4 regions of the Halomonas shantousis genome follow, and region 1 is predicted to be linked to each of the others. Evidence: predicted binding sites of a transcription regulator. Region 1 holds the regulator's gene; each other region holds the start of a gene.
What was found. Region 1 encodes sigma-54, which starts transcription at its own class of promoters, with help from an activator protein. Its sites were predicted from a motif close to TGGCACNNNNNTTGCTNT; they were not measured.
Positions count from the first base shown of each region.

Region 2: a site for sigma-54 is predicted at 2,714-2,731, ahead of glnL (nitrogen regulation protein NR(II)). Genes of this name have one in related genera too.
Region 3: a site for sigma-54 is predicted at 2,475-2,492, ahead of ACYQ12_RS05590 (ANTAR domain-containing response regulator). Genes of this name have one in related genera too.
Region 4: a site for sigma-54 is predicted at 3,051-3,068, ahead of hmpA (NO-inducible flavohemoprotein). Genes of this name have one in related genera too.

Region 1 covers NZ_BAAIER010000002.1:2,541,271-2,547,083, forward strand. Annotated here, with positions in the region: gene lptC (LPS export ABC transporter periplasmic protein LptC) at 1-10, shown strand, start outside; gene lptA (lipopolysaccharide transport periplasmic protein LptA) at 7-522, shown strand; gene lptB (LPS export ABC transporter ATP-binding protein) at 592-1,317, shown strand; gene ACYQ12_RS12260 (RNA polymerase factor sigma-54) at 1,472-2,905, shown strand; gene hpf (ribosome hibernation-promoting factor, HPF/YfiA family) at 2,989-3,297, shown strand; gene ptsN (PTS IIA-like nitrogen regulatory protein PtsN) at 3,307-3,780, shown strand; gene rapZ (RNase adapter RapZ) at 3,789-4,685, shown strand; gene ACYQ12_RS12280 (HPr family phosphocarrier protein) at 4,672-4,941, shown strand; gene mgtE (magnesium transporter) at 5,090-5,813, shown strand, end outside.
Region 2 covers NZ_BAAIER010000002.1:3,835,521-3,841,333, forward strand. Annotated here, with positions in the region: gene glnG (nitrogen regulation protein NR(I)) at 179-1,591, opposite strand; gene glnL (nitrogen regulation protein NR(II)) at 1,631-2,674, opposite strand; gene ACYQ12_RS18165 (DUF4124 domain-containing protein) at 2,799-3,446, opposite strand; gene glnA (glutamate--ammonia ligase) at 3,562-4,971, opposite strand; gene ACYQ12_RS18175 (glycosyltransferase family 2 protein) at 5,451-5,813, shown strand, end outside.
Region 3 covers NZ_BAAIER010000002.1:1,061,616-1,067,428, reverse strand. Annotated here, with positions in the region: gene ACYQ12_RS05600 (peptidoglycan DD-metalloendopeptidase family protein) at 1-547, shown strand, start outside; gene ACYQ12_RS05595 (CmpA/NrtA family ABC transporter substrate-binding protein) at 632-1,849, opposite strand; gene ACYQ12_RS05590 (ANTAR domain-containing response regulator) at 1,859-2,437, opposite strand; gene ACYQ12_RS05585 (NarK family nitrate/nitrite MFS transporter) at 2,797-4,152, shown strand; gene ACYQ12_RS05580 (acyl-CoA dehydrogenase) at 4,352-5,813, shown strand, end outside.
Region 4 covers NZ_BAAIER010000002.1:803,839-809,651, reverse strand. Annotated here, with positions in the region: gene hemN (oxygen-independent coproporphyrinogen III oxidase) at 1-1,092, shown strand, start outside; gene ACYQ12_RS04425 (SirB2 family protein) at 1,238-1,627, opposite strand; gene hmpA (NO-inducible flavohemoprotein) at 1,831-3,006, opposite strand; gene norR (nitric oxide reductase transcriptional regulator NorR) at 3,206-4,768, shown strand; gene ACYQ12_RS04410 (hypothetical protein) at 4,792-5,013, opposite strand; gene ACYQ12_RS04405 (3'-5' exonuclease) at 5,077-5,694, opposite strand; gene ACYQ12_RS04400 (putative nucleotidyltransferase substrate binding domain-containing protein) at 5,734-5,813, opposite strand, start outside.

The DNA.
Region 1 (5,813 bases):
TTCCTCATGATGCAACTTATCACCGCTGCTCTGTCTCTCGTGCTGCTGACGGCCCTTCCCGCGCCGGCTATCGCCCTCGAAGGTGACGCCAGTGCGCCCATTGAGATCGCCGCGGATCGCCTGGAATTGAGCGAGCGCCAGGGTACGGCCGTCTACAGTGGCAATGTCGATATGCAGCAGGGCAGCATGAAACTGCGTGCAGAGCGTGTCGAGATCCAGCGCAACGACAGCGGCCAGGTGACTCGGGTGACCGCCACCGGAGGCGCCGATCGCGCCTATCTCGAGCAGAAGCCGGCCCCTGAGGACCCCGTCGTCAAGGGCTGGGGGAAGACCATCATCTATCATGCCGGCGAACGCCGCGTGGAACTCATCGATCAGGCCGAGCTGCACCAGGGCGGTGACACCTTCAACGGCGCCTACGTGGAGTATTTTCTCGATCGCCGTCAGGTGCAGGCCCGCTCCCAGACTCAGGGCAGCGAGCGCCAACGTGTCCGCATGACCCTGACACCACAGCAGCAGTAACCCCAACGGTCTACCGAGCCGCCCTTGGGCGGCTCGGCAAAATCACGCGCACGACAAGGATGCCTCTTCATGAAGACCCTGAGCGCCACCAACCTGGCCAAGAGCTACAAGGGACGACGGGTCGTTCACGACATCAGTCTGGCGATTCGCCAAGGCAGCATCGTAGGGCTGCTCGGCCCCAACGGGGCCGGCAAGACCACCTCGTTCTACATGATCGTCGGCCTGGTACGCGCCGATGCGGGCAGCGTGCAGATCGACGAGCAGGATCTCTCACGCGCCGCCATGCACAAGCGCGCCCGGGCCGGGATCGGCTACCTGCCTCAGGAAGCCTCGATATTCCGCAAGCTATCGGTGGCCGATAACATCATGGCGATACTCGAGACCCGCTCCGAGCTCGGCAAGACCGATCGCAAGGCACGCCTCGAAGAGCTGCTCGAAGAGTTTCACATCGGCCACATCCGCAACAATGCCGGCATGAGCCTCTCCGGTGGCGAACGCCGTCGGGTCGAAATCGCCCGCGCGCTGGCCACCGAGCCTGCCTTCATACTGCTCGATGAACCTTTCGCAGGAGTCGACCCCATCTCGGTGGGCGAAATCAAGGGCATCATCCGCCAGCTGCGTGACCGCGACATCGGCGTACTGATCACCGATCACAACGTGCGCGAAACCCTCGACATCTGCGATAACGCCTATATCGTCGGTGACGGACGCATCATCGCCGAGGGTCGTACCGAAGCGATCCTGGCCAACCAGCGGGTGCGCGACGTCTATTTGGGCCACGAATTCCGCCTTTAACGGCGTTCCGAACACTACCGGAAGCTTCCGCTTGCCAGTCAATGACATACCACCATACAATCCTGCGTGGCATGATTGTTGCTTACCGCTTGCATGTCATGCTCCACGCAGATAACGTATGTTATTTATCAACGGCAAGTGACCCCACATCACCATGGCCATGAAACCTACGCTGCAGCTTCGTGTCGGCACCCAGCTGACCATGACTCCCCAGCTCCAGCAGGCGATTCAGCTTCTCCAGCTCTCTACTCTGGATCTGCGTCAGGAAATCCAGCAGGCGCTCGAGGCTAACCCCATGCTGGAACTCGACGAGGCCTTTGGCGAGCAGGAAGTCAGCGAGGCTCCGGAAGACGAGTGGGCCAGCGACATTCCCGATGAGCTGGCTCTGGACAGTGAATGGTCGGACACATTCCAGGATGCGGCCCCGGCCGCCAGCGGGCCGGCGGGCAGCGGTGAAGACGGGCCCGATTTCGATCGCAATGCCGCCGGTACGAGCCTGCGGGACCATCTGAACTGGCAGCTGGCCATGGCCGACTTCTCGCCACGGGACCGCGCGATCGCCGAGAGTCTGATCGACGCCGTAGGCAGCGATGGCTATCTCAGCGTGCCGCTGGACGAGCTGACCGAAGGGCTGCATGAGCAGGGTCTCGACGCGCTCAAGCTCGACGATACCGAACAGGTCCTGATGCGGATACAGCAGTTCGACCCTACCGGTGTCTGCGCACGGGATCTTCGCGAATGCCTGTTGCTGCAGCTTGGCAACCTGCCCGAGAACACGCCGCTGCTGCCCCAGACCAAGCGCCTAGTACGCCAGTTCCTCGACGTGCTGGCCGGCAATGACCGCAAACAGCTCAAGCGACGGCTACGCCTGGAAGATGCCGAACTCGACGCGGTCATCGCCATGATCCGCGCGCTCGATCCCCGGCCGGGTCAGGCCTTCGACGACAGCAGCAGCGCTTACGTGATCCCCGATCTCGTGGCTCGCCATGGTCGGGATGGCTGGCGCATCGAACTCAATCCCGAGGCGCTGCCCCGGGTTCGCATCCAGCCCGATTACGCCGCCCTGATCCGCCGTGCCGACAAGAGCGACGACAACATTTTCATGAAGCAGCATCTGCAGGAAGCCCGCTGGCTGCTCAAGAGCCTGTCCAGTCGTAACGACACCCTCCTTCGCGTGGGTCGCGAGATCATGACCCGCCAGTTCGATTTCCTGACTCACGGCGAAGAGGCCATGAAGCCCCTGGTACTGGCCGACATTGCCCAGGCCGTGGACATGCATGAGTCGACCATCTCGCGGGTCACCACGCAGAAGTTCATCCACACCCCTCGCGGCGTCTTCGAACTCAAGTACTTCTTTTCCAGCCATGTGGGCGGCTCGGATGGGGAGGGCGACGCCTACTCCAGCACCGCGATTCGCGCCCGCCTGAAGAAATTGATCGGCGATGAGCCGCCACGCAAGCCGCTTTCCGACAGCAAGCTCGTCGACCTGCTGGCCAAGGACGGCATCAAGGTGGCACGCCGCACGATCGCCAAGTATCGCGAGGCGATGGGCATCCCCTCATCCAGCGAACGCAAGCGTCTCGCCTGACGTGGCCCAACCCAAGCGAAGGGGTATGCAGCAGCATAAAAAGGATTACAATCAAATGGCACCCGTTGGAAAAGGAGCGTGCCATGCAAGTCAACATCACCGGCCATCATGTTGAAGTCAGTGACGCCCTGCGTGACTATATGAATGAAAAACTCGCGCGCCTGGCGCGTCACTATGACGGCATCACCCTCGCCCAGGTAACGCTCTCCATCGAGAAGGAACGACAACAAGCCGCCTGCACGCTTCATGTCGCCGGCGCAGACCTGCATGCCGAAGCTCAGGATAATGACATGTACGCGGCCATCGATGCGCTGGCCGACAAGCTCGATCGCCAACTGGTCAAACACAAGGAAAAAGCTCAGGCACGTGCCCAAGGCACCAGTGCCCGCTAACTCCCTATCATGAGATTGGAAAATATCCTACCCCCCGAGCGCACGCTGTTCGGTGTCACCGGGGGGAGTAAAAAGCGGGTGCTGGAATTCTTCAGCACCTTCATCGCCCAGAATACCCCCAGTCTCGACAGTCAGGAGGTCTTCAGCCGATTGATCGGTCGCGAGCGACTGGGCAGTACCGGAATCGGCAACGGCGTCGCCATCCCTCATGCACGCAACCCGCACTGCAAGACACCGATTGCCGGCTTCCTTCGCCTGCAGACTCCCATCGATTTCGATGCCATCGATGGCGAGCCCGTGGACTTGATCTTCGTCCTGCTGGTGCCGGAGGAAGCCGACGATACGCATCTTGCGCTGCTCGCCCAGGTCGCCGGGGTCATGAACGACGCCACGACCCGCACGAAGCTGCGCCAGGCGGGAAGTCAACGTGAGCTCCACGACATCCTCATCGATGCGATACGTCACTCCGATACCGGCCGTTAGGAAATCCCATGCAGCTCGTCATTATCAGTGGCCGCTCCGGCTCAGGAAAATCCGTCGCCCTGCAGGCTCTCGAGGATCTCGGCTACTATGCGATCGACAACCTGCCCGCCAATCTGCTGGTGGCGTTGATCGGCGAGCTGCAATCCGCGCCACCGGCACGCAGCAACATTGCCGTAAGTATCGATGCACGCAACTTGCCCGAGTCGCTGGAGCGTTTTCCCGGCTTGCTCGAAGGTATCCGCGAACGCGGCATCCATAGCCAGGTCGTCTATCTGACCTCCGATTCCAAGATCCTGCTGGAACGCTACTCGGCTACCCGACGGCGCCATCCGTTGACCCGGGATAGCGAGATGAGCCTGGCCGAAGCCATCGAGCATGAGCAGCACTACCTGACGCCGATCCGTCATCTGGCGGATCTCATCATCGATACTTCCAACCTTTCCGTGCACGACCTGCGGGGCCGTATCGCCGAGCAGGTGGCACGTCACACCGGACGCTCGCTGACGCTGACCTTCGAATCGTTCGGCTACAAGAAAGGTGTGCCCCTCGATGCCGACATGGTGTTCGATGTCCGCTGCCTGCCCAACCCCTACTGGGACCCACGACTGAGGCCTTTCAACGGGCGTGATGAGGAAATCATCCGCTTTCTCGAAGGGTACCCCGACGTCGCCGCCATGGGCGATGACATTCGAGACTGGCTGGAACGCTGGCTGCCGGCCTATCTGGACAGCAATCGCAGCTACCTTACCGTGGCCGTAGGCTGCACCGGGGGACAGCATCGCTCCGTCTATCTGGTCGAGCGACTGGCCCGGCACTTTGCCGGCCACCTGTCTGGCGTTCGGCTACGCCATCGTGAACTGGGCATTCAGAGCACGCCACAGGATTCCTCCAGTGCCCCGTCGTGAGCTGACATTGATCAACCAGCGCGGGCTGCACGCTCGCGCGGCAACCAAGCTGGTGCAGTGCTGCCAGCCCTACCAGGCACGCGTGAGCGTGACGCACGGTACGCGAGTCGCCGATGCGGCCAATATCATGTCGTTGCTGATGCTGGCCGCACCTTGCGGCACGATCCTCGAGATTCATGCCGAAGGCGAAGACGCCGACGCCGCCATTGACGCACTGGAAGCACTGTTCGCATCCCGCTTCGAAGAAGACGCCTGATTCCCCGACTGACATCGGCAGCGTCGGCCTGGCCGAACATCGTTTCTTTTCCCCTCGCCTGTCTCGCCGACGATGATAGAATCGGCGCAGCGAAAGCGTACTGCAAGCGCACCCCATCCCAGCGAGAGTCGACAGAAGGTGTCTCTGCATGAGCACGAACCCCGATAAGCTTCAGCCCCGACTGGCCAGGCTCAATGAGGCACTGGAGAGCGGTGCACTGGATCAGGCTCGGCGCATGCTCAATCGGGGGCTGGCACCCGTGGATGTGGCACATCTGCTGGAGTCGACGCCTCCGCGCGAACGCAACCTGCTCTGGGAGCTGATCGACCCCGACCTGCAGGGCGAAGTGCTGCAGTATCTCAACGAGGACATCCAGACCGAGTTTCTTAACCGAATGGACGCGGAACAACTGCTTTCCGCAACCGAAGGGCTCGATGTCGATGATCTGGCCGACCTGTTACAGCGTCTCCCCAATACCGTGATTCTCGAGGTTCTCCAGTCGATGGAGACTCAGGAACGCCAGCGTATCGAGACGGTGCTGTCCTATCCCGAGGACACCGCGGGCGGCCTGATGAACACGGATACCATCACCATCCGCCCCGATATCACCCTCGATGTGGTGCTGCGTTACCTGCGCCGCCATGAGCGTCTTCCCGACTCGACCGACACCCTATTGGTCGTGACCCGTCGGGACGAGCTGATCGGTACTCTGCCGATCAACCTTCTGCTGGTATCGGATCCCTCGATGTCGGTACGTGAAGTCATGGAGACCGATGCGGTGGCCATCCAGGCGACGGCGGCGGAAACCGAGGTGGCCACGCTGTTCGAGAAGTTCGATCTCATCTCCGCGCCAGTGATCAGCACCGATGGCA
Region 2 (5,813 bases), 1.3 Mb from region 1:
CAGAGCATAAGCAACAGGAAGGGTTCCCCGTCTCGCGCGCTAGCGCCAGGCCGGACAAGTCCGGGCGAGGAGACGCCGTCGAGACCGGATTCAACGTCGCATGGCCGACGCGCGGCAGACCGTGTCGGCTTTATGCCCTATCGGCCCTGCTTCATGCCGCCCCTGCTTCGTATCGGCCCTACTCCATATCGGCCAAGGCCGGCAGCAGCACCTTCAATTTGCGGGTCAGGGTATTGCGCCCCCAGCCGAGCAGCTCGGCGGCTTCCCCCTTGCGTCCACCGGTGTGCTTGAGCGCCGTCTCGATGAGGATGCGCTCGAAGTCGGGCACCGCCTCCTCCAGCAGATGCGTGTGCCCCGAGGCCAGCGCCCGATCCGCCCACTCGCGAAACGCCGCCCGCCAGTCGCCACCGGCGGCCTCGGTGCCTTCGACGTCGCGCAGCTCGGGAGGCAGATCGTCGACCAGCACCTCGCGGCCGGATGCCATCACCGTCAGCCAGCGGCAGGTATTCTCCAGCTGTCGCACGTTGCCCGGCCAGGGCAGCCGTGTCAGGTGCGTCTCGGCATCCTTGGTCAGCACCTTGGTCTCGACCGAAAGCTCCTTGGCAGCCTCGGCCAGGAAGTGCTGGGCAAGGCGCGGAATGTCCTCGCGACGCTCGGCCAGCTTAGGCAGATGCACGCGGATGACGTTGAGGCGATGGAAAAGGTCCTCGCGAAAACGCCCCTCTTCCACCAGCCGCTCGAGATTCTGGTGCGTGGCGGCGATGATGCGCACGTCGGCTCTCACCGAGACGTGGCCACCGACCCGGTAGAATTCGCCATCTGCCAGCACGCGCAGCAGACGGGTCTGAGTATCGGGCGGCATGTCGCCGATCTCGTCGAGAAACAGGGTGCCCCCATCGGCCTGCTCGAAACGTCCACGCCGCTGGGCCGTAGCCCCGGTGAAGGCGCCCTTCTCGTGACCGAACAGCTCGGATTCCATGAGGTCCTTGGGAATCGCCGCCATGTTGAGGGCGATGAACGGGTGCGCCCGGCGCGGACTATGCTGGTGCAACGCCTGGGCCACACGCTCCTTGCCGGTTCCCGACTCGCCGTTGATCAGCACGGTGATGTGGGACTGGGACAGCCGCCCGATGGCGCGGAACACCTCCTGCATGGCCGGGGCTTCGCCGATGATCTCCGCCGACAGGCCCTCCGGCACCTCGGCCGGTGCCCGGCGCTCACGAGCATGCGCCACGGCGCGACGCACCAGGGCCAAGGCGTCGTCGACGTCGAAGGGCTTGGGCAGATATTCGAAGGCACCGCCCTGATAGGACGCCACCGCGCTGTCGAGATCGGAGTGTGCGGTCATCACGATCACCGGCAGATCGGGATGCGTCTCGCGCACCCGGGCCATGAGATCGAGTCCGTCGAGGCCGGGCATGCGGATATCGGTAACCAGCACGTCGGGGGGCTGGCGCAGGATCTCCTCGAGCGCCGTATCGGCACGCTCGTAGCTTTTCACCTCGATATCGGGCTGGGCCAGGGCACGCTCCAGTACCCAGCGAATCGCACGGTCGTCATCGACGATTACGATACGAGCAACTTCAGACATGAGGCCTCCGGCGGATAGTTATCCAGGCTGCAGCGGGAATCATGGTTGGCCCTCCAGCGGTATCAGCAAGCGAAATTCGGTGCATCCGGGCTGCGAGTCGCATTCGATCAGCCCCTGATGCTGATGCAGGATCGACTGGGCGATGGACAGCCCCAGACCGCTACCTTCGGCACGTCCGGACACCATGGGATAGAACAGGGTTTCACGCAGCGCGGCGGGGATCCCCGGCCCGTTGTCGACGATCGCCACCTCGCAGACCAGCCGATGACGCTCGGCCCCCAGGGTGAACTGCCGCCGCGCCCGGGTACGCAGGATCAGCTGCGGCGCTGCCGTGGCATTCTCCTCCATGGCCTGGACCGCATTGCGGGCGACGTTCAACACCGCCTGGATCAGTTGGGCCTCGTCACCCACGAGATCCGGCAGGCTGGGGTCATAGTCGCGAACGTAGGTGACCTGGTGATGCTCGGCTTCCAGCAGCGCCCGGACACGCTCCAGCACCCGGTGGATATTGAGCGATTCGTGGCGCACCAGGGCGTTGGGGCCCAGCATGCGATCGACCAGATCCCGCAGTCGATCGACCTCCTCGATGATGATGCGGGTGAACTCGGCCAGTTGCGGGTCAGGCAGGTCGCGCTCGAGCAACTGGGCCGCACCGCGAATACCGCCCAACGGATTCTTCACTTCGTGGGCCAGCCCCCGCGACAGCACCTTGATGGTTTCCTGACGGGCGATCAGCGCTTCCTCGCGGGAAATGCGCAGCAGTCGATCGCGCGGCTCGATCTCGAGCAGCAATTCATCCTCGGAAAGCGGCGTGGCATTGAAGTCGACCGTGATCATCTCCCCGGGCGGCACGATTAGCGAAGCCTCACGCTGAGTGAAGGGGTGAAACTCCTTGAGTGCCTTGGCCAGTACCTCGGCCACGGTGCCATCGACCCCCTCGAGACACTCCAGCTGCTGGCCGGCGACACGTGCGCAGCTGGCCGATAGCAGCGCCTCGGCCGCCGGATTCAGCCAGCGCACCCGCAGCGCACCGTCCAGCAACACCACGGCGGTAGTGAGATGTTCCAGCAAGCGTTGATACATGACCCGTTCCGACATGGTGCTCCCCCCTCGTACACTTGCACTGCAAGAAGCGCGCCAGCCTCTATCGCCTGCGTTACCGCGAAGAAAAGGACCCGACCCGGCCACTCATGCACCATAATGGTGCTCAAGGGCTATTCCTTGAAGGCTTTCGGTGCTTTTTCCAGCGCTGGCCGGCGTCACTGTCGATGAGATCCGGTGCAGCACCGGCGCCATGCTTAACGTGAAAAACGATGGCCGCACTGGTCTGACGCACCGTGCCACCGGCATCGACCAACTCCGCCTGCAGGACATGCGCCCCCTCGGCCAGATGACTGAGCATGAACACCTGGGCATGCATCGCCGACTGGCTGAGCGTGCCATCGAGGCGCAGTTGAACCCGATCCGCCGGTTTCAGCGCGGGTGCAGTGGCAAGCGCGACCTGAACGTTGCCGCTTCGCCCGGTAGACAGCGTGGCGCCGTTCTCAGGCGAGACGACCCGGAAACGACTGTAGTACCCAGCGCCCGCCGGCCCCGGGCGCAGTCGCGGGTCGCTCGCAGGCAGCACGGTAATCGGCTCGAGCTGAACCGCACCTCCCGGGCTCGGGCGGTCACTGAACGAGACGCTGCCATTCTCGTCGACGCTGCGATAGATCGGGGCCGCCATACTTGCGGTACTCAACGCCACGCCACTCGGCAGCACGACGCCCCATAGCCCGATCATGGCGGCCGATCGCCACCAGCGTCGCTGCCGCGTGGGCCACTCTTGCCACGCTGCACCATTGTCATGCGGCATTGACGCTTTCAAAAGAACCAGCACTCCCAAACGAAACAGCACTTCCAAACGAAACAGGCCCCGCCAATGGCGGGGCCTGTCGCTTCGCGAGCATAGGCTCACTCACGCGTGTCGATCAGCAGCTATAGTACAGATCGAACTCGATCGGGTGCGTGGTCATGCGCAGACGCTCGACATCTTCACCCTTGAGTTCGATGTAGGCATCGATCATGTCGTCGGTGAACACGCCACCTTCGGTCAGGAAGGCGCGATCCTTGTCCAACGCTTCCAGCGCCTGATCCAGGCTGTTGGCGACGGTAGGCACGGACTTGCCTTCTTCCGGCGGCAGATCATAGAGGTTCTTGTCCATCGCATCGCCGGGGTGAATCTTGTTCTTGATGCCATCGATGCCGGCCATCAGCAACGCCGCGAATGCCAGGTACGGGTTGGCGGCCGGATCCGGGAAGCGTGTCTCGACGCGCTTGCCCTTCGGGCTGGCCGTGTACGGAATGCGGATGGAGGCGGAACGGTTACGCGCACTGTAGGCGAGCATGACCGGCGCTTCGAAGCCCGGTACCAGACGCTTGTAGGAGTTGGTCGCCGGGTTGGTGAAAGCGTTCAGGGCACGCGCGTGCTTGATGATGCCGCCGATGTAGTACAGCGCCATTTCCGACAGGCCTGCGTACTCGTCACCCGCGAACTGGTTCGTGCCATCCTTCCAGAAGGACTGGTGAACGTGCATGCCGGAACCGTTGTCGCCCACCAGCGGCTTGGGCATGAAAGTCGCCGTCTTGCCGTAGGCGTGCGCCACGTTGTGGATGACGTACTTCATTTCCTGAACTTCGTCGGCCTTCTTGACCAGTGTGTTGAACTTCACACCAATCTCGTTCTGGCCGGCGTTGGCGACTTCGTGGTGATGCACTTCCACGGACTGGCCGATCGCTTCCAGGGTGTTACACATCGCGCTGCGGATGTCGTGGAAGGAATCCACCGGCGGTACCGGGAAGTAGCCGCCCTTGACGCGCGGACGGTGGCCCAGGTTGCCACCCTCGAGACGCGTCGCGTCGGTGGACCAGGCACCTTCTTCGGAGGTGATCTTGTACATCGCGCCCTGGATGTCGGCTTTCCAGTGCACTTCGTCGAAGATGAAGAATTCGGGTTCCGGACCGAAGAATGCGGTATCGCCCAATCCGGTGGAGTTCAGATAGGCTTCGGCGCGCTTGGCGATGGAGCGCGGGTCGCGCTCGTAGCCCTGCATGGTTGCCGGCTCGATGATGTCGCAGCGCAGCACCAGGGTGGAATCTTCGGTGAACGGGTCGAGGAAGCCGGTGCCGTCTTCCGGCATCAGGATCATGTCGGACTCGTTGATGCCCTTCCAACCTTCAATGGAGGAGCCATCGAACATCTGACCGTTTTCGAAAAACTCTTCGTCCACGGCATGTGCCGGAATCGTGACGTGCTGCTCCTTGCCCTTGGTATCGGTAAAGCGCAGGTCCACCCACTTGACGTCGTGTTCTTCGATAAGGGCGAGGGTCTTCTCAGCCATTGTGTCCTCCACTATGAGCCGCGGCTCGATGTTGTCTAGCTTATCCAACGTCGTTTGTAGCATGCCCCAGGCCGTCTGCCCATGGGGGATGAAATTGTCTATTTTAAAGCATGAGCTATGCCAGCCTAATGCAACACCGCCTACAATCAATGTTAATTCATTGATTATTAAAAGAATAAAAAATCAAAATTTTTGTCTAAGCCAGCACCAGCATAGCGCCGATCATGCTTCATTATGGTGCCATGGCTTACCTGCGCACATAAACGGTGCAAAAAAAACGCCATTGCACACTAATGGTGCACCCCGCGTCATCCTCGCCTCAGCAGTGCCTGCTATCGCTTCGTTTAACCGGTTAACACTCACACGAGCTAGAAAAATCAGTAATTTACGCGATTGCCACGCTTTGCAGCCCAAGACTACGATCCCCTTTCACTACGCAACGTTACCGCTACCGCTCATGGCTCATCATGTACAGTTTCGTGATCGATTCACGCCAGGCCTCGGACCACCTCGAGCGCTGTCTTGCCACGCTCGCCCAGGTGACGGCGCGTCATGTCGAGCCTATCGAGCGGCTGGTGCTCCTGGCTCATGACACGCCGGCAGCAAAAGAGATCGTCCAGCGGCAAGGCGCCTACATGGAGGTCGCCCAGCATCTGCCCCGAGGCGCCCGCCGCCACCGCGGAGCCCGGCTGACCCAGGGCGAGATTCTCGTATTTCTCGACGCCAGCTTTGCCGTCACCGAGGACTGGTGGGCCTCCCTGTATCAGGCGTTTGTACAACGCCGCGCCGACGCCGTGATCCTGACCCAGCATCCCCATCTGCGACTGCCGGGCCTGAGCCGG
Region 3 (5,813 bases), 1.5 Mb from region 1:
CCTCGACCCGGCGTTCAATCGCTACCCTTTTGCCGGATCGTACCGGGTCAGCTCGCCCTTCAACCTGCGTCGCCATCACCCGATCACGGGTCGCATCAGTCCGCACCGCGGTACGGACTTCGCCATGCATACCGGCACGACGGTCGTGGCACCTGCCGACGGCCGCGTGGTCAAGGCCGCCTTCCAGGCCGGCGGTGCCGGCAAATACCTCGTGATCCAGCATGACAATGGTTACAAGACGCGCTACATGCACCTCTCCAAGACCTTGGTGAAGGTCGGGCAGCGTGTCGCCATGGGGGATCGCATCGCCCTGTCCGGCAACACGGGAGGCAGCACCGGCCCTCACCTGCATTATGAAGTCATGGTCAACAACCGCCAGGTCGACGCCATGCGCGTCAAGCTACCGGAGAGCCAGAGCCTGTCGGGCCAGGCGCTAGCCGCCTTCAAGCAGGAGTCCAAGCAGTTGCTGGCTAAGCTCAACGACAGCAGCAGAACGCCTGTCGTCGCCAGCCGCTCCAAGCCGGACAATCGTCCTGACGGTACCTGATTCACGCCGCTCAGCTATCGACAGCAAAACACCCCGCACAAGCGGGGTGTTTTGCTTTGCAACCGAGGCGAGAGAAGGAAGCGATCAGAACTCGAATATCGCTCCGTCCAGAAAGGCATCCGCAGACATGCGGATATCGCCCCGCTCACCCGAGAGTGTCCACGCATTGGCGTGGGCACCTTCCGCCTTGCGATCTTCCAGGGGAACAGCAAGTTTCAGATCGCCCGCGGCCTGACGATAGAGATCGGGGCGGACGCAGCGCTGAATCACTGCCTGCAGATCCTGCGTCCGGTCGAGGTGCCTCCAGCGCTGCATCTGGCGTGCATACCACAGCGTATGCGAACGCCAGGGGAAGTTGGCGGCATGCCGGAAGAACACGGTGGCACCGGAGCGTCCATCCTCGTCGCCCCCCATTTCACCAGGGTCACGCAGCCCCGCCTCGACGACCTGCGGTGGGACATCCAGGTATCCCCCGAGGCATAGCAGTCGGGCTGCCTGCTCGCGATTTCCGGGCTCGTCCAGCCACATGCAGGCACGCAGCAACGCGCGCAGTACGGCACGGTGGGTATGGGGGTATTTCTCGGCCCAGGACTCGCGGACTCCGAAAACCTTCTCCTGGCTGGCACCCCAGATGTCGAAACTGCCGCACACCATACGCCCCAGGCCACGGCTGACCGCCAGACGGTTCCAAGGTTCGCCTACGCAGTAGCCGTCCAGAACGCCGGCTTCGAGCTGAGAGGCCATCAACGGCGGAGGCACGACGCGCAGTTCGAGATCGCGCTCGGGGTCGATACCCCCCGAGGCCAGCCAGTAGCGCAACAGATAACGATGCGAGGAAAACGAATAGACATTGGCGAAACGCAGCGGTGGTTCACCCTCCCGACGCCGCGCCTCGATCACCCGCGCCAGCGCCCGTGCCCGCGTCGCCGGATGCACCATCGCCTCGGCATCGAGTGCACTCATCCGCGCATGCAGCGACCGGGAGACGGTAATGGCGTTCCCGCCCAGATTCAGCGTCATTGCCGAGAGTATCGGGGTGGGACGCCCGTCCAGTCCCAGGGTGGAGGCCAGCGGCATCAGTGCCAGCATCTGCGCACCGTCGAGCATTCCCAACTGCACGCCATCCCGCAGACTGGCCCAGGAGGTTTCGACATTCAGCGAGACCTGCAGTCCTTCGCGGTCAAAAAACCCCTGCTCCAAGGCCACCACCAGCGGTGCGGCATCGTTGAGCGGCAGCATTCCCAACGTCAGGCGACGCAGCTCCGGTGCGGGAGAGGCCCCATCAGCCCCGGTCGTGTCCATGCACTCCTCCTACTTTTGCTTCCTGCCCTTGGTGGACAGCAGTTCCTGGGCCAGTTCGTGGATGGTCATGCGCCGATTCATTGCCGTGGTGCGCAGGTATTGATAGGCGGCCTCTTCGCCAAGGCCATGCATCTCCATGACTCTGGCCTTGGCCCGATCGATGGCCCGACGCTGAGCCAAGGTTTCCTGGGTCCGGCTCAGCTCGCCCTTGAGTGCGCGATGCGTCTCGAAGCTCGAGATGGCGACGTTGAGCATCGAACGCACCAGTGCCGGACCGACATTATCGACGACATAGGCGCTGACGCCGGCGCGGGCGGCCTGTTGGGTCAGGTCCGGCGTCTCCTCCTCGGCCAGCATGATCATCGGCTTGGGGTAGCGTCGTCCGATCTGCCCCAGATGTTCCAGCGTGTCACGACTGGGAAGCGCGGCGTCGACGATGACCGCGTCCGGCTGCAGGCGCTCCATGATGGCATAGAGATCCTCCTGCTCGTCCACGGTCGTGATGACATCGAATCCCGCATCGATCAGCGCCTGCTCCAGTGCCCGGGATCGCTCGTCCCGGGTATCCACGATCAGCACCCTTACCATGCGCACTCCTCTGCTTCTGGTGCCTTGCTCGTCATATTACGCAATATCCATGCCATTGAGCGGAACACCCCTCTCCTGCCCCACACGAGGCATCAGGCCACCGCGCCATGCATTGTCCTAGTGCACACGGCACGCCACATGCGCCAAAGCGGCACGTCGACACCAAATCGCCGTAGACGACACACGGCATAATGCGCTGAACGACAATGCTTTCTGCAGGTTGGCACACATTCTGCTTGAGCAGAGTCACCAGGACGTGGACCAGGCTTGCGTTGCGAGTACGAGTGCGTCGAACCAGGGCCTTCAACGACGAAGGGCCATGCATCCGTGTTCGATACCATCTCGACGAGGAACGTCCCATGGACATTCGCAACAAAGCCAACAGGATCCGCCTGTTCAGTTTCAACACGCCCCAGATGCGTGCCTTCCATCTGTCGTGGTTCGCCTTTCACGTCTGCTTCTTCGGCTGGTTCGGCATCGCGCCGCTGATGGCAGTGGTGCGTGACGACCTGGGGCTGACCAAGACCCAGATCGGCAATACCATCATCGCCTCGGTGGCGATCACCGTCATCGTGCGTCTGGCCATCGGCGTGCTCTGTGACAAGATCGGTCCGCGCAAGGCCTACACTTGGCTGCTGTGCCTGGGCTCCCTGCCGGTGATGATGATCGGCTTCGCCGACAGCTTCGAGAGCTTCTTCATCGCTCGCCTGGCGATCGGCGCCATCGGGGCCTCCTTCGTCATCACCCAGTACCACACCTCGGTGATGTTCGGTCCCAACGTGGTGGGCACCGCCAACGCCACCACCGCCGGCTGGGGCAACCTCGGTGGCGGCACCACCCAGATCCTGATGCCGCTGGTCTTCTCAGGCATCCTCATGCTCGGTGTCGAGGCCACGCTCGGCTGGCGCCTGGCCATGGTCGTGCCCGGCATCGTGCTGTTCGTCACTGGCATCGCCTACTATTTCCTGACTCAGGACGCTCCGAACGGCAACTTCGACGAGCTGCGCGCGCGTGGCGAGCTGCCCCGCGCCGAAAAAGAGCATGGTATGGGACAAACCTTCGCCGCCGCCGCCAAGGACAAGCGCGTCTGGGCCCTGTTCGTGGTCTATGCCGCCTGCTTCGGTGTCGAGCTGACCATCAACAACATCGCCGCCATCTACTATTTCGATACGTTCGATCTCGACCTGGCCACCGCTGGCCTCATCGCCGGGCTGTTCGGCCTGATGAATCTTTTCGCCCGTACGCTGGGCGGCGTGTTCTCCGATCTCTTCGCTCGTAACGGAGGGCTCAAGGGCCGTGTGCGCTGGCTGTTCATCGCCATGTTCTGCGAGGGCATCGCCCTGATGTTCTTCTCCCAGATGCAGGTACTGACGCTGGCCATCGGTATCATGCTGGTCTTCAGCCTTTTCACCCAGATGGCCGAGGGCGCCACCTTCGGCGTGGTGCCTTTCGTCAACAAGAAGGCGCTGGGTGCGGTGGCCGGTATCGTCGGGGCCGGCGGTAACGCCGGTGCCGTCGCCGCCGGCTTCCTGTTCCGCTCGGAATCGCTGACCTACCAGCAGGGCCTGCTCTATCTCGGCGTGGCCGTGCTGCTGGCGTCGTTCTGCGCCCTGCTGGTGCGCTTCTCTCCGCAAGTCCTCGCCGAGGAGGACGCAGCCTACCACGCCGCCGCCGGAACTCGCGACGCCACACCGGTCGCCGTTGGCGTGCGCTGACATCCGCTCCTTCTCACGCCCTGACGCGACGACCGCCATCCTCAGGAGGCGGTCGTCGCGTTTGCATCTGCGTTATCGCGATTTCGCCACCTAAGTCCAATGGCGCTCGTCCAAGCCCCCTGCACACTGTCCAATGTGCCTGGTTCCGTAGCGCATCCTGCTCGCACCGGAAGTTTCCCACCGACTTCAGAGACCGCTCATGCCTCTCCCCCTTCTCGACGATCGCGACCTGCAGTTCCAGCTTTACGAGGTTCTGGATACCGAATCCCTTACCTCCCGACCGCGCTATCGCGACCACGACCGTACGGTGTTCGATGCCACGTTGCAGACGGCGCGAGACATTGCCCGGGACTATTTTGCCGGGCATAACCGCAAGGGGGACCTCGAAGAACCGACGTTCGACGGGCAGCACGTGCGGCTCGTGCCGGAGACCCAGGCCGCCTGGGATGCCTTCGCCGAGGCCGGCTTTCTCGCTGCGCACCACGGGATCGAGGATGGCGGGCTGCAATTGCCCGAAGTGGTACTGCGCGCCAGCATGGCCTACTTCTATGCCGCGAATATCGCCACGGCCAGCTACTCGATGCTGAGCATCGGCGCCGCCAACCTGATCAAGACCTTCGCCACCCCCGAGTTGCAGGCCCGCTTTCTGCCCCCCATGCTCAGCGGTCGTTTCAGCGGCACCATGGCGCTGACCGAACCGGGCCAGGGCTCGGCGCTGGCCGATATCCGCACTACCGCGCGCCTCGCCGATGGTGGCCGCTATCGCGTGTTTGGCCACAAGATGTTCATCTCCGGCGGCGATCACGAACTGACCGACAATATCGTCCATCTGGTGCTGGCACGTATCGCGGGGGCCCCGGCCGGTGTCCAGGGCATATCGCTGTTCATCGTCCCCAAGTACGACGTCAATCCCGACGGCAGCCTGGGCGAGCGCAACGATGTGCAGCTGGCCGGCCTGCTGCACAAGATGGGCTGGCGCAACACCACATCCACGGTGCTCAACTTCGGCGAACGCGACGGCGCCATCGGCTATCTGGTCGGCGAACCGCACCAGGGCCTGCGCTACATGTTCCAGATGATGAACGAGGCGCGTATCGGGATCGGCCTCGGGGCCGCCGCGCTGGCCTATCAGGGTTACCTGCACTCGCTGGAGTATGCCCGCGAACGCCCCCAGGGCCGGCTACCCTCCAGCAAGGACCCCTCCTCCACGCAGGTCCCCATCATCAGGCATGCCGATGTGCGCCGCATGCTGCTGGCCCAGAAAGCCTACGCCGAAGGTGCGCTTTCGCTGTGCCTGTATGCCAGCAGCCTGGCCGAGGACAGCCATACCGCACCCGACGAGAGCGCCCGACGCGACGCCAGCCTGCTGCTCGACCTGCTGACGCCGGTAGTCAAGAGCTGGCCCTCCCGCTATGGCGTGCAGGCCAACGATCTCGCCATCCAGGTGCTTGGCGGCTCCGGCTACATTCGCGAATACTCTCTCGAGCAGTATCTGCGTGACAACCGCCTCAACCCCATCCACGAAGGGACCGAGGGCATCCAGGCACTGGATCTGCTGGGGCGCAAACTCGCCCAGCAGGGGGGAGCCGGCTTTACCCTGTTTGCCGCTGCCGTACGCGACGGTCTCGAGCAGGCCCGAGCCCAGCCGGAGTGCGCCACGT
Region 4 (5,813 bases), 1.7 Mb from region 1:
CCGCTATTCGACAGCAGTCGCAAGCTCGAGCAGTTGCACCTGGGCGGCGGGACACCGACCTATTTCACCAGCGAGCAGCTCCGTGAGCTGTTCGCCGAACTTGATCGCCATTTCCACATGGATCACAGCGACAATCGGGAGTTTTCGCTGGAAGTCGATCCGCGCACGGTGACGCCCACCCAGATCGCCACCCTGGCCGAGATCGGCTTCAACCGGCTCAGCTTCGGCGTGCAGGATTTCGATCCGGAAGTCCAGAAAGCGGTCAACCGTATCCAGACCGAGCAGCAGACTCGCGAGTTGATCGACGCTGCCCGGCAATCCCGCTTCCGCTCGGTCAGCGTGGACCTGATCTATGGCCTGCCCAAGCAGACCGTGGCCAGCTTCGATGCCACACTCGACAAGGTGATCGCCCTGCGTCCCGACCGGCTCGCCGTCTACAACTATGCTCACCTGCCGGAGCTATTCCGCGCTCAGCGCCTGATTCGTCCCGAGGATATGCCGCCTCCCGAACGCAAGCTCGAGCTGCTCGAGCTCACCATCACACGCTTGACGGCGGCCGGCTACGTCTACATCGGCATGGATCACTTCGCGCTGCCCGACGACGAGCTGACCCTGGCCCAGCAAAACGGCACGCTGCAGCGCAACTTTCAAGGCTACTCCACGCACGCCGACTGCGACCTGATCGGCCTGGGCGTGACCTCGATCGGCAAGGTCGGGGCCAGTTACAGTCAGAATTTCAAGGAGCTGTCGGCTTACTACATGGCTCTCGATGCAGGGCAGCTGCCGGTATGTCGCGGCTACGAGCTCAATGCGGATGACGAGCTGCGCCGCGACGTGATCAACCAGCTGATGTGCCACGATCGCATCGACTTTGCCAGCATCGAGCGCCAGCACAATATCGATTTCAACGTCTACTTCGCCGCGGAGCTGGCCTCGCTCGACGATTTCATCGCCGACGGCCTGGTCGAGGTCCATCGTGACGCCATCGAACTCAAGCCGGCCGGACGGCTGTTGATGCGCAACGTGGCGATGGTCTTCGACCACTACCTCAAGAAGCCGAAGCAGGAAAAGCGTTTTTCGCGGGTGATCTGATGTGCTGTCGAGACCGTATAGCGAGGCCATTCACGGCCCCGCTATCATCCGGTAACGACATTAAGAAATGCGCCCCGCGTTCTACACCGGCACTCGCATGCATGCGCCTTGCATCGCGCTTTCACCCCACGAAGGGCGGTGGGGATTAGATCAACCGCCACCAGGAGAGCGGGTGATGCGCCAGGGCCGTACCGACGATATAGGCGAAGATGGCGATAGCCAGTAACGCCGCCAGCCCCCGCGAGCGCGGCGTGCGTCCGCGCTTGATCGCCAGGGTACCCACTCCGATATAGGCCACCAGCCCGATGAGCTTGGCCGCGAGCCATGGCTGCTGGGTGGGCCAGGCATGCAGCATGAACATCAGCGTCACTCCCGCCGCCAGCAATACGGTATCGATCAGATGCGGCAGCACGCGCACCCAACGCTGGTTGAGCCGTGGCGACTCGCGCACCGACCACCAGGCTCTAAGCGTGAACAGCGAAATGCTCAGGGCGGCTGCGCTCATGTGAATATGCTTGATCAGAAAGTAATCCATGCGGTTCCTTCGAGGCTACTGTACCTGTACCGCCCAACAGTATTCTGCAACGGTCCCGACGAATCCAACTGCGGATCGTTATCGCTTTTCTGCATCGCTACATGCTTGGTCACGCCGGCCGTCCAGCCGCCTGTAACGGCTACCGATACGCGGGGCGATATATCACCGACCCGCGCTCAGCGATGGCCTTGAGATAGCGACAATCAATGCAGCGGCTTAGCCGGACCGAAATGTTCGTAGTGGCGCTGCGCTGAAGGAACGCCCAAGTCCTCAAGGGCATTGTCGATGCATGACATGAAGCCCTGCGGACCGACGAAATAGACCTCGGGGTTACCGGCGGGGAGATACAGCGAGACCAGCTCGGGCGTGATGAGTCCCGCATGGCTGGGGGTATCCTCCGCCTGCGGACGCTCGTAGATCGAGACCGTGGTCAACCGCTCGGGATACTCCGCCTTCAGTGCCGCGAGCTCATCGGCGAAGGCACGATGCCGACCGTCCAGAGCCGCATGCAGGTAGGCGACCTGCCGTCCATCCTTCAACGCCTGGCGGGCCAGGGGCAGTATCGGTGTCTGTCCCACCCCGCCACTGATCAGCACGACCGGTGCCTGGCTCTCGTCGAGAACCAGCTCCCCTGCCGGCGGCAGCAGTTCGAGGCGGTCGCCGACCTGTTGTGTGTCGTGTAGATGACGGCTGGCTCGGCCTTCGGGATCACGACGCACCGAGATGCGATAGGACTTGCCGTTGGGCGACGCCGAGAGACTGTAGTGGCGATAGACCGGTTCGCCATCGATCTCCAGCTTGACGCCGATATACTGGCCGGGCGTAAAGTCCGCCACCGCCTCGCCGTCCTCCGGCGTCAGCACGAAAGAGCGAATCACGCAGCTCTCCTCGTGACTTTCGGCGATGCGGAAGCCACGCGGGCCTCGCCACCCTCCCGGGCGAGAAGCGAACTCGAAGTAGCGTCGGTCCTCAAGTTCGATCAGGTGGCCGGCGAGTTCTTCATAGAGCGCGCCCCAGGCATCGGCCACCTCGGGCGTCACGGCATCGCCCAGTACCTCGGCGACCGCGGACAGCAGGCATTCGCCGACGATCGGGTACTGATCGGGGCGGATATTCAGGGCAATATGCTTGCCGACGATGGGAGCCAGCAGGCTGCGAGTGTCCCGCGGGTCCTGGCGCAGTTGCACATAGGCCAGTACCGCACCGGCAAGCGCACGCGGCTGGGCGCCGCTGGCCTGGTGACTGGCGTTGAAGAGTGCCTTGACATCGGGATAACGCTCGAACATCAACGGATAGAAACGCTGGGTGATGGTGTCGAGATGTTCGGCCACCACCGGAGCGGTGGCGGCGACGATACGTTCCTGGTCAGGGGTCAGCATGGAGTCTCCTTCTGCGAGGAATTGACGTGAATGACGCCAGACTCAACGCAAAACCCGGGCCATATTCCGCGCCCCCTTATGTTTCAATCAATTATCATGGATGGTTACGATTGCCGAGCTTGTATCGTCAAGCGCTGCGTGATGTTATGACCACCTCTATCGAGGTCAATTCGACCTCACCGCTTGCCAAAGGGTAAAAATGACCGCATTCCTGATCGCCCTGAAGCGATTGCTGCGTCAACTGAGCGAGGGACAGCGCTGGAGCCAGGCCCAGCCCTACTGGGCCGAGCTGCTACAGGCGCTGGTGCGCGACTACCCCGCCGACGCCAGCACACTGCTGGTCATGATCGACGGTGAATTGCACCCCGTAGCGGTACTCGGCATGGATCAGGAAGTTCAGGGCCGTCATTTCGCGCTCGAAGCTCATCCGCGCTTGGCGACGATCGCCGCACATCCCGGCGTCTGCCGCTTCGCCCAGGACTGCCCCCTGCCCGACCCTTTCGATGGTCTGCTCGATGAGGCCCTGAGCGAAGTGCACGACTGCGTCGGCGTGGCTCTACGCGACGGCCAGCGCCTGATCGGCATGCTGACGTTGGATGCCCTGACACCGGGCAGCCTGACGGCGCTGGACGAAGACGAGCTGCTTGCCTCCGCCGCACTGCTCGCCACCTGCCTGCGTCTTGCCGAACAGTTGGACACGACACGCCTTAGACTGAGCGAAGCGCTGGACGACGCCAGTCATACGAGCCCTTCACTGCCATGGCGGAGTCAGGCGATGCGTGAACTCGATAACAGCATCGATCTGGTCGCCACGACGAATCTGGGTGTGCTGATCCACGGCGAAACCGGTGTCGGCAAGGAGCGGGTGGCACGAGCGCTGCATGCCCGCTCCACCCGCAGCCGCGGTCCACTGGTGCGGGTCAACTGCGGAGCCATCAGTGCCCAGTTGATCGAAAGCGAGCTGTTCGGCCACCGCCGCGGTGCCTTTTCCGGCGCGGTGCGCGATCACCGGGGGCATTTCGCCATGGCCGACGGCGGCACGCTGATGCTCGATGAAATCGGCGAGCTGCCCATGGCCCTTCAGCCCAAGCTGTTGCGGGTGCTTCAGGAGGGCGAGATTCAGCCGCTAGGTAGCGAGCGGCTCCAACAGGTCGATGTACGCATCATTGCCCTCACCAATCGTGACCTGGCCGAGGAGGTCGCCGCCGGACGCTTTCGCGAGGATCTTTACCATCGTCTCAACGCCTTTCCGCTGCGTGTCCCGCCACTGCGTGAACGTTACGCGGACCTGCCGGTACTGGCCGGCCATTTCCTCGAGGACAATCGTGTGCGCCTGGGGCTGGCCAACCTGCGCCTAGCCCCCGAAGCTCAGGCACGGTTACTGGCATGGCGCTGGCCGGGCAATGTACGCGAACTGGAGCACACCCTGGCACGCGCCGCGTTACGCGCCGTCGCGGAACAGGCTCACTCCTCCGGTTCTCGTCGCCAGACCGTGGTGCGCATAGAAGCCCATCATCTCGATCTGGCGGAAGCCCTTCACGTCCCGGCACCGGCGGCGATCTCGCCGGCAATCCCGCCACCGCCAGCGCAGCAACATGCTTCACCCGACCTGCGCCAGGCAACCGAGGCTTTCCAGCGCCAGTTGATCGAACAGTCCCTGGCGCAGTGCGACGGCAACTGGGCCGCCGTGGCCCGCCAACTGCAGCTCGACCGCAGTAATCTGCACCGCCTGGCGAAACGCCTGGGGCTCAAGACGCGCTGAGACAGTCCGGTATATCGCCGATCTCACAACAGGTGCAATATGGAGAGATAACGCAGCAGCACGCCTATAAACATCAGGACAATACCGCCGCGCTGTAACCGAAACTCTACGGGCGTAAGCGCCAGGCGGTGTGACCAGAACATCAGCACCCCGCGAATGTCCTGGGTGCGATGCAAGTACAGGACGTAGGCCAGCACCACTACCGTCAGCCCGGCCATCAACAGCACATTCTCGAACACGGCCATGACGGCGTCTCCTTCCTCGTTCTCGTACGGAGCAAACAGCGGACGGCAGCCTGTCGCGATACATCACGCACGCTTGGGCGCCTGCTTTTTCAGATGCAGATACATCAGTGCCGTGGTCACGGCGTCCCCCAATGCGGTATGCCGTCCCATGACAGGCACGTCGAGCGCCGCAGCAAGCGCCTCGAAACTCAGATGAGGTTCCAGTTCGGGGCACGCACGACGCATCTCTTTCGCATAGACCTGGGCAATGTCGATACACTCGTTGGGCAGATCGAAACCGAACCGGGGACGCAGGTGGCGGTTGATCACGGCCATGTCGTAATCGATGCACCAGCCCAGCAAAGGACGATTGCCGATGAACTCCAGCAGTTTCGCCAAGGCATCTCCCAGCGCCTCACCTCCATGCAGATCGACTCCCCGCAGGCCATGGATACGGATCGAATCGCCGCCGAGCCCCTCCGGACGCTGCAAGCGGATATCCAGGGAATCGCTGGTCAATACCCTGTCGCCACGCAGCTTGACGGCGGCGATCGACACCAGCTCGGCGCTCTTGGGGTCGAGCCCGGTGGTCTCGCAGTCAAGCGCGACCATTTCTTCTCCTACGTAAGGCACGAACAGCCACGCGTAGCTGCCATTGCCATGACGGCGACGATCACTGGCGCGGCGCAGGGTACGCATCATGGCCCACTCCTCCCTTCCGGATGCTTGATGTCTCGATTCTCAATATTCGAGGTGATAGCGATGTGACAGGCGCTGCTTGAACTCCTTGACCGTGTGCAGCGCCTCGCGCAACAGATCCC